Regions from separate parts of the Halomonas sp. NyZ770 genome, predicted to be linked through region 1. Evidence: predicted binding sites of a transcription regulator. Region 1 holds the regulator's gene; the other holds the start of a gene.
What was found. Region 1 encodes FliA, which starts transcription of late flagellar genes. Its sites were predicted from a motif close to CTAAAGTTNNNNNNNNNNCNGCCGATA; they were not measured.

Region 1 (4,423 bases):
GATGCGCAGGGCCGTTGGTTGGCCCTGACGCGGCTTCAGCACCGTCAGCCTGCCGGCTGGCAGCCGCGTCTGGAAGAGTGTGGAGAAGATATGGCAGTTCACCTGCTGCCCGCTCTGCCAGAACCCGACGTGCTCACCTGGCTGCACGACCAACGTTTGACCTGGGTCAGCGCGGTGCATGCCAGCCAGCGAGTAGACTATCAGGGCGAGCGCTACGCCCTGAAGAATCTGTTTCAAGAGAGTACGCTGACCCACAGCGTCACGGTGCGTTTTCGCGGCCAGCGCATGCAGTTGTGGAATGCCTATGTCGAAGTGCAGGCCGCCTCGGGCCACGCTCTGCTGGCCTGGGTGGGCGACATCCGTGACACTGAAAGTGACAAGCGCGTCGCGCGTCGCTATTGGTTGACACCCGCCCGGTTGGGTAGCGATGTACTGTCACTGCTGGTCACTCAGCTCGAAAGCGATGGGCTGGCCGCACTGACCAAGCGAGCGTGGCAACAGCTCAAGGAAAGCGACGGTGGCGAAGTGAGTCGTGAGCTGCGCCTGTTGATGGCCAGCGGTGCAGCGGCCGTGGCAGGCCACCTCGACCTGGCCGATGATGAACCAGGCCAGGCGCTGAGAACGGATCTGGTGCGGCTGTTGGGTAGCCAGCGCAAGCGCCGGGATACGGCCCTGCTGGACGCGCTGCTGCATGTGTTGATGGCCCGAGATGCCATTCGGCAACTGGGCAGTGTCAGCCTCGAGGATGTGCTATGAATGGCCAGGACCAGGCTGCCGGGCTGAGAAAATGGGCAGATTTGCAGCGCCAGCAGCGAGGCGAGCAACCCGACGAGCCTGCGGCCGACGCGCCGAGTGTCGATACTTCCACTTCGGACAAGGAAGTGGCGCAAACGAACGTTGGCACGGACGCTTCGGAAACCGCTCCCAAGGAGGTCGCAAGTGCGGCAGCGAGCATAGCGGCCCCCCGCCCGACACGCACACTGGTCATTGTGGGGTTGAGCTCAGCGGGTGCCGTGCACGTCGACAAGGTCAAAGGTCGCTTGGCGCAGTGGGCATCGCTGGGGCGCCAGTGGGCGGGCGATCCTCAGGAGTGGGACGTCAAGGTGGCAAGCCCAGAGGCAGGGTCGATGGCTGCCTTGGCGCATCACCCTCACTGGGCGCTATGGGTGAGCAGTGACGCCGAGGCCTTCGCGAGCATGTACCGTGCCCTACGCCAGATGCGTGAGCAAGGGGGGCCGCGCCGCCTGCTGGCCCTGCACGAGCCGCACCTCCCGCGTCAGGGCTTGCTGGACAACCTGCGTGATGCCGCTGCGCACTATTTGCAAATAGAGCTGTTGCTACTGGCTCGTTGATGACCCCATGACAAGGGACCGGCAATGCCTCTACAGACGATGTTGCTACGAACATTGATCAACACCGCAAAGTGGTCAACAGTGACATGGAGCGTGTTTCTCTCCAGCGCCGCGTGGGTGCTGGTGTTATCGCTGGTTGTGGGTGAATCGGCGCGGGCGGCGACAGGTAGCTGGAGCAGTCAAATGCCCGCGGTGATGGTGGCCATGAGCGATCGGGCGAGCAGCAGCCAGGCCATCAGGCCTCCGGCGGGCATACCGCTGGGCGACGCGACATTGGCGAGGGTGCAATGGCGTTTCGAGGCGCCTGCCCATGCGCCTGTCAACGCCTGGCTGTGCCATCCTGCACAATGCGTGCCCCTGAGTGGCATGCGTGGCAGCACCATGGCACTGGCAGGTCTGGAAGCCAACGCGCCGCTTCATTTGCGCTTTGCGCTGTCACCGGGGCAACGGCCCGTGCGCGTACAGGGGCTGCAGGTCATCGTGAATTATCAGTAAAGATCGTTTAGCCGTGAGGCAATAGGATGTATACAGCACAAGGCAGGATCAAGCAGAGTGAGCTGTTAACTCAATACATGCCACTGGTGAGACGTCAGGCCTTGACACTGCAGGTCAGGTTGCCCGCCAGTATCGAGCTGGATGATTTGATTCAAGCGGGCATGGTGGGCTTGCTGGAGGCGCTAGGACGCTTTGATGCCGCACAGGGCGCGACGTTTGCCACGTTCGCCAGCCAACGCATTCGGGGCGCCATGATGGATGAACTGCGCACTCGGGACTGGCTGCCGCGCAGCGTGCGCCGCTCTGCCCGCGCAGTCGATGAAACCGTACGCCGTTTGGAGCAGTCGCTGGGCAGGCCCCCTGAAGAGGTGGAAATTGCCCGTGAGCTGGAGATGCCGCTGAGCGACTATCAACAGCTGCTCAACGACACCAATAGCGGGCAGCTACTGCCCTTCGAGGAACTGGTGGCCGATGGCGGTGAGCCAGCCGGGGACGAAGGCAGCGCCAATCGCCCTTTCGAACAACTGCTTGACGAGCAGCAGCGGCACACTCTGATCGAAGCGATCGAGGCGTTGCCCGAGCGTGAAAAACTGCTGATGGCCCTGTATTACCAGGAAGAGATGAACCTCAAAGAGGTGGGGGCGGTACTGGGCGTCACCGAATCGCGGGTATCGCAACTGCATAGCCAGGCCGTCAGCCGCCTTCGTGCCCGCTTGAGCGACCACGATTGACCTTCTTATCCTCTCACGTTAACCGGCAAGGAGCCGTTGATGAACCCCTCTACGTTGATCGGCATATTTGCCAGCATGCTGTTGTTGATAAGCGTGCTGTTCTTTACCGCAGAGTCGCCAGAAAGCTTTATCAACTTGCCTGGTCTGGCCATCGTCATTACCGGTACCCTGGCGGCGACGTTCATCAGCTACCCCTTGAAGGAGGTACTGCGGGTAGTGCGCCTGGTAGGCCTGGTATTCCGCCGCGAGAACACCTATGTGCGCGATGATATCGGCGAGCTGGTGGCCATGTCGCGATTATGGTTCAAGGGCGATGTTCGAGCGGTAGAGCGGGAGCTGGAGCATACGCGCAACCCGTTTCTGCGCACCGGTATTCAACTGGTGATTGCCAACACCAAGGAAGATGAAATTTTCGACATGCTGCGCTGGCGGATCGCACGGCTGAAGGCGCGTGAGCATGCCGAAGCGCAGATTTTCCGCACCATGGCCACCTATGCGCCGGCCTTTGGCATGATTGGCACGCTGGTGGGGCTGGTCAACATGCTGGAAGTCATGGATGCGGGCGATCTGCAGGTGATCGGTCCACGTATGGCCGTGGCGCTGCTCACCACGTTTTACGGTATTCTGCTGGCCAATCTGGTCTTCAAGCCCATTGCCGTCAAACTGGAGCGGCGGACCGAAGAGCGCCTGATCACCATGAACATGGTGCTGGAAGGCATTTCTCTCATTACCAAGCGTCGCTTGCCGTCGTTCATCGAAGAGACGTTGAACTCATTCGTGGCCAACTACCACGACGAAATCCGTGATGCGAGCGTCAAGCCGCGCCCAGGCGTCGATTCGGCGCTGAAAGGGTAGCGCCATGCTCAATCACGAGGCACGGTTTGCGCTGGAACTGCCAGCGGCAGCGGGCGAGAGCGACGAAGGGTGGCTGACCAGTTACCTGGACGTCTTGACGCTGCTGATTACCCTGTTCGTGCTCTTGCTGGCGCTGACGCCTCCTGGCGGTGGGGAAGGGAGGGAGAGCGATGCCATGGGGCCGGCCAGTGCCATCATGGCCATGCCGTTGGCGTCGCTGGCCACCGGCATTCACCCACGTCACGACGGTGTGCAGCCGCAGATGGCCGGGCTGGATATTCCGGGGGTCAGTGTCTCGCAGGGCCGTGAAGGCATCACCCTGCGCATCGACGACAGTCTTTTGTTTCCCAGCGGCAATGATGTGCTAACGCCTCAGGGGCAAGTTGTGTTAGAAGGGCTCACATCGGTACTCCAAACGTTCGAAGGCCAAATCTCGGTGGAAGGGCATACGGATAATCTGCCCATTGCCACCCCGCGTTTCCCCTCCAACTGGGAGCTTTCAACGGGTCGTGCCATTGCCGTGGTGCGCCAGTTGGAGCGTCAGGGTATCGCCATTTCTCGTATGCGGGCGGTTGGCTATGCCGACACCCAACCCATGGAAAGTAACGCTACCTCGGAAGGGCGAGCTGCCAACCGACGCGTTGAACTGCTGCTCAAACAGCAGGTCGAGGGGTAAAGCACTATCTCGAGGCTATCTTCGTGTCGACGCATCATTCTCGACTGCAGTCCTTTGGCGCTGTCTTGGTACTGGATACCGACGTGCGGCAGGTTCAGGCCGTCAGCCGCAACCTGGCGGCATTACTGGGGTTACCCACCAACGAGCAGCCGCCCCCTACGCTGACGTCTCTGCTGGGCAAGCGGCTCAGCCAGCGGCTGCGCCATGAACTGCAAGGGCAGCCCCGCCTATCCGGCCCGCTCACTTTTCGCCGAGCCACCGTCGATACGCGCTTTCAACTCCAGGCCTATCGAACAGACCGACACGTCGTCGTC
Region 2 (4,423 bases), 760 kb from region 1:
TGTTGATGCGCAGGCCAGAAGACAGACGCTCTTGAGCTTTGGCCAGCATGGCCTGAGAGTTGGACAGGTTATTCTGACCGATCAGGGCAGTGATGTTGGTATTGATCACAGACATGGAAGTGCTCCTTGAAGATTAACTGGCCACGAGGCCTGCTTTGCGGCGGTTGACCGCCGTTACTTTAAATAACGGCAGGCCCAGCCAGATCTTTAACCCAAAACACCACTTTTTTTGTAATGGAACGTAACACTCAAGGCTTAACGGCGGTTGCTGCTCTGCATGGCATTGAGCATGCTGAACTGCTGAGATAAGTAGGAACTGGTGGAGTTCATTTGTGCAATCATGCCATCCAGCTGGGCAAACTGGGTGCGGTAGCGGGCAATGTTGCGCTCGATCATCAGCTCCATGCGCTCTTTGCGCTCCTTGAGGCTATCGATACGCTGCTCGGCGCCGTTCACCGACGTTTGAATCAAGCCATCATCGCCAGTAATGGCTTTGAGCGTGGAGCTCAAGCGCCCAGCAAAGCCTTCTTCTGCCTTTTCACCAGCGAAGAACGCTGCCAGACCTTCCGGATTGCTCGCGATGGCTTCGGTCAGTTTGGTGTCATCGACGGTGAGACGGCCACGTTGATCAATGGCAATACCGAACTGGGAAAGACGGCTAAAATCGCCAGTATCGGCCAGCGGGTCGGTAATATCGCGACTCAACCGTGTCTGGATAGTGCGCACCGAACGGTCACCCAACAGCTCACCCGACGTTTCACCTTCCCCGTTGAACGCCGTCATACGGCCCATGGTGGATCTTACTTCATTGTAGGTACTGACAAACTTGTCGATGGCTTCGCGAAGCAATTCAGAGTCACGCTCGATCACCAGGCTCACTGGCTCTTGAGACGTCGCGGTCAAGTCCAAGGTGACGCCTTGAATGGCTCCTTCCACGCGATTTTTGCTGCTGGTAATGGCAATGCCGTTCACTTCCAGCGCGGCATCTTGCCCAGCGCGGCGGGTGTTGGTATCCATGGCCAGGCCATCCAGGCCCGAAAAACCGATGACCGAGGCATCTTTACCGGTTTCTTTGGAGCTCAACGCCAACCGAAAGCCCGTGCCGTCGTTCACGATAGACGCCATGACACCCGACTCGGCATCGGCGTTGATTTGATCACGCACGCTCGCCAATGTACTGCCCGCCGCAATGGTAATGGTTTTGCTGCTGGCAGGGGGGGCAGTGGGGTCAAACACTCCATTGGTGTAGGTGGCACCAAAATCGAGTGTCAGGGTAGTTTCAGTGGCTGCCAGCACTTGATCCATCGTCACACTGCTGGAAGCCACACTTCCCGCACGCGCCAACTGCGTGACATTGATGTCATAGCGGCCTGCATTGGCCGTTTCACCGGCAGTAGCGCTCACTCCGTTGCCATTCACCGTGCTGGTTTGCTGGCGAAACGTAGAGGTATCGTTCAGCGCTACGATCGAATCCTGCAAGCGCCCCATGGCCGATTCCAAACGGCCCAGGGCCGAAATCTTGCTTTGCTGGGTATTTTGCTGCTGGGTGAGCGGGGCCAGTTTTTGCCGCTCAGCCGCTTGGAGCTGATTCAACAGGCCATTAAGATCCAAACCTGAACCAACGCCAAGAGAGGTAATCGTCGCCATGGTGGCTCAGCTCCTTGTGAATTTAAAAATAGACTGGGTAGGTTATCGGCTGGGGGGAAAAAAACTTTAGCCCAAGGGTAAGGGGCTGGCTATCAAAAAAGCCTGGGGGCAATCCCAGGCTTTTGTCTAATACTTCGGCAACGATTCCTCCCTGGACACTCAGTTCTGGTTCATTTGCCCCAGCATGGCCAGCTGTTGCGTCAGGTAGGCACTGGTCTGGTTCATTTGCCCTACCATGCTGTCCATGGCCACGAACTGGGCACGATAGCGTTCGATGGACTGGTCAATACGGTTTTCCATGGTGGCAAAACGGTCGTTGAGAGAGGCCACCCGGCTTTCAGAGCTGCTGACGGCATTTTCCAACCGCCCAGAGGGGCCCACCAACTGTTCGATGGCTGATGTGATCTGCCCTGCCATACCGCCCTCACTCGATTCACCGGAGAAAAAAGCTGCTAATTGGTCAGGCTGGTTGGCAATCACGCTATCCAGCTTGTCATCATCGATGGCGAGCGTGCCATTGAGCTGTAAAGAGATACCGATATCGGAAAGCACACTGAAGCCATCCCCCTCCACGCGGCTGCTCAATGCCATGCGTAATGCCGACTCTACCGCCCGCGTGGCGCTGTCGCCATTTAGCTCGCCCGCGGTACCGCTATCCGGGTTATAGGCGGTCAAACTATTGATGGTGTTTTTCAGCGCGTTGTAATCTTCCACGAACGCAGTGATTTGCTCACGAATGGCATCGCTGTCTTGGGCAACACTGACGGTACTGGTGGAATTCGCTTCTGTCAGCGTCAATGTCACGCCCTGTACCGCGCCTTCCACCTGGTTGGTGGAGCTCACGATATCGATACCGTTTACGCTGAAGCGCGCATCCTGCCCGGCTTGTACTACCTGCGTGTCACTGGTCTCGGCATCGGCGTTGAGCAACTGCGAAAAGTTGGTGCTTTCGATGCTGGCGTCTGCACCTGTTTCCGTGGCGTTGACCGAAAGACGGTAGCCCAAACCATCATTGATGATGGAGGCACTCAACCGCCCGTCACTCTGGCTGTTGATGGCATCACGCATGTCTTCGAGTGTGCTGCCATCGGCAATGGTGATGGGCGCCATCTCGCCTTCCGCAAGGTTGAAGCTGAGCGTTTGCTCGCCACTGGTAATCGCGGTATCAGCAGACGCCAGGCGTTCGGTGACCAAGCTGCCCGCCGTGGCCAATTGCTCTACCTGAACCTCGTACTGACCAGGCTGGGCATCATTGCTGCTGGCGGCACTGACAGCACTGCCTTCCACATTGGTCGAAAGACTTTCAAAGGTTCCTGGCTCATTCAGGCTTTTCGCAGATGCTTGAAAAGCAGACAGCGCGCTTTGCAGCTGCCCGTAGGCAGAAATCTGCGCCTGCTGGCTGTCGATTTGCTGTTGAATGGGTTCCAGCTTGGCACGCTCGGCCTGTTGAAGCTGAGTGAGCAGACCGTTGAGATCCAACCCTGAACCAATACCTAACGATGTGATGGAAGCCATAACTATCAATGCCTTATTTCTGCGCGTCTTGAACGCTGCGTGTCTAGTGTCAATCGCTCGAAGTGATGATGCGTTTATTCGCTCCTGAGCAGTACGATGGCCAAACCCCGCATTATGTTCCTGTCAAAAACGGGGCATTTATATTGCCGTTACTTAAAACCGTCGGCTTGTGTACTAATAACTTGAACAATATGGCTCTTTTTTTCGTTTTTATACGTAAAAACGAGTAACAATTAGAAACCTTGCAAATACAGTGGCGATCACAGCAGCTGTCTTTGCACGATTAGAGTAGCGCGCCAACACTGCACTTTTTTGACAGTAACATAATCACCTACGCCCTTTTCAACGCTCTCATGGTGGACATGCTCGCTCCACCATGGCATGCAAACATAGACCTTGGTCTAATGCCTTTGCTCATTTATAATGCACTGCAGCACATCCCCTATCCCGTGCGATTGCAGGAGCCATCCATGCCCGCAGAAGCGTTACCTCAGGCCTCCAGCGCTGCCTTTCATCTGCAACGCAGCCTGCGTCACTGCCTTTCCCGTGCTGCCGAGCTGCTTTATGAAAGCGGCCATGTCCTTGAAACCATCACCTTGCCCCAACGGGGCTTGTCCCGTCATGAGCTGAACACGCTGCGCCACCAGCAAACTGGCTGGGCCATGTGCCAGCAGGTGCTGGAAGAGAGCGGTGCCGCGACGTATAACAGCTATGGCCGTTGGGTGTTGACGGGCATGGGCCGCGAGCTGATGTTCGATATGTTTGGCCAAGGCGCCGCCGACTGCGCATAAAAAAGGTTCATTGCATTCTGGCGTGAATCAATTGGCCTCCCACAAGTGAGTTGGGCAATGACCCGGCGGGAGGGGGGCTTTAGCCCGCGATGATGGCGGCACCGGTGCTTGCCCAAGCAGTCGCCCAATGAATTGGCCTCCCACAGGCAGGCTAAAGTGGCTACTCAAGCTATCCTGAATCCACTGGCCTCACTCCCGCCACTTTGCTGTTGTGGGAGGAGGGCTTTAGCCCGCGATGATGGTGGCACCGGTGCTTGCCCAGGCAGTCGCCCAATGGATCCATGACGTGCTGATGTTCATGGCACTTTACTGGGAGTTGCTTCGCTGTCACGCCAGAATGCGAAGAGCTTAAAAAAACGCCCGCTGGGGGAAGCGGGCGCTTGGCGTGCTAACGGGGATGGTGGCCCCAGGCTGCTTAACGTAAGCCCAGCAGCGAAAGGATGAACAACACCACGACAACCAGACCCACG

Region 2: a site for FliA is predicted at 1,691-1,717, ahead of fliD (flagellar filament capping protein FliD). Genes of this name have one in related genera too.

The regions. Positions count from the first base shown of each region.
Region 1 is NZ_CP085143.1:149,810-154,232, forward strand. Features, by position in the region: gene flhF (flagellar biosynthesis protein FlhF) at 1-756, shown strand, start outside; gene LG409_RS00675 (hypothetical protein) at 753-1,352, shown strand; gene LG409_RS00680 (flagellar protein FlhE) at 1,434-1,847, shown strand; gene LG409_RS00685 (RNA polymerase sigma factor FliA) at 1,874-2,578, shown strand; gene LG409_RS00690 (motility protein A) at 2,618-3,433, shown strand; gene LG409_RS00695 (OmpA/MotB family protein) at 3,438-4,109, shown strand; gene LG409_RS00700 (sensor domain-containing diguanylate cyclase) at 4,133-4,423, shown strand, end outside.
Region 2 is NZ_CP085143.1:3,412,681-3,417,103, forward strand. Features, by position in the region: gene LG409_RS15750 (flagellin N-terminal helical domain-containing protein) at 1-115, opposite strand, end outside; gene fliD (flagellar filament capping protein FliD) at 256-1,647, opposite strand; gene fliD (flagellar filament capping protein FliD) at 1,807-3,162, opposite strand; gene LG409_RS15765 (hypothetical protein) at 3,633-3,953, shown strand.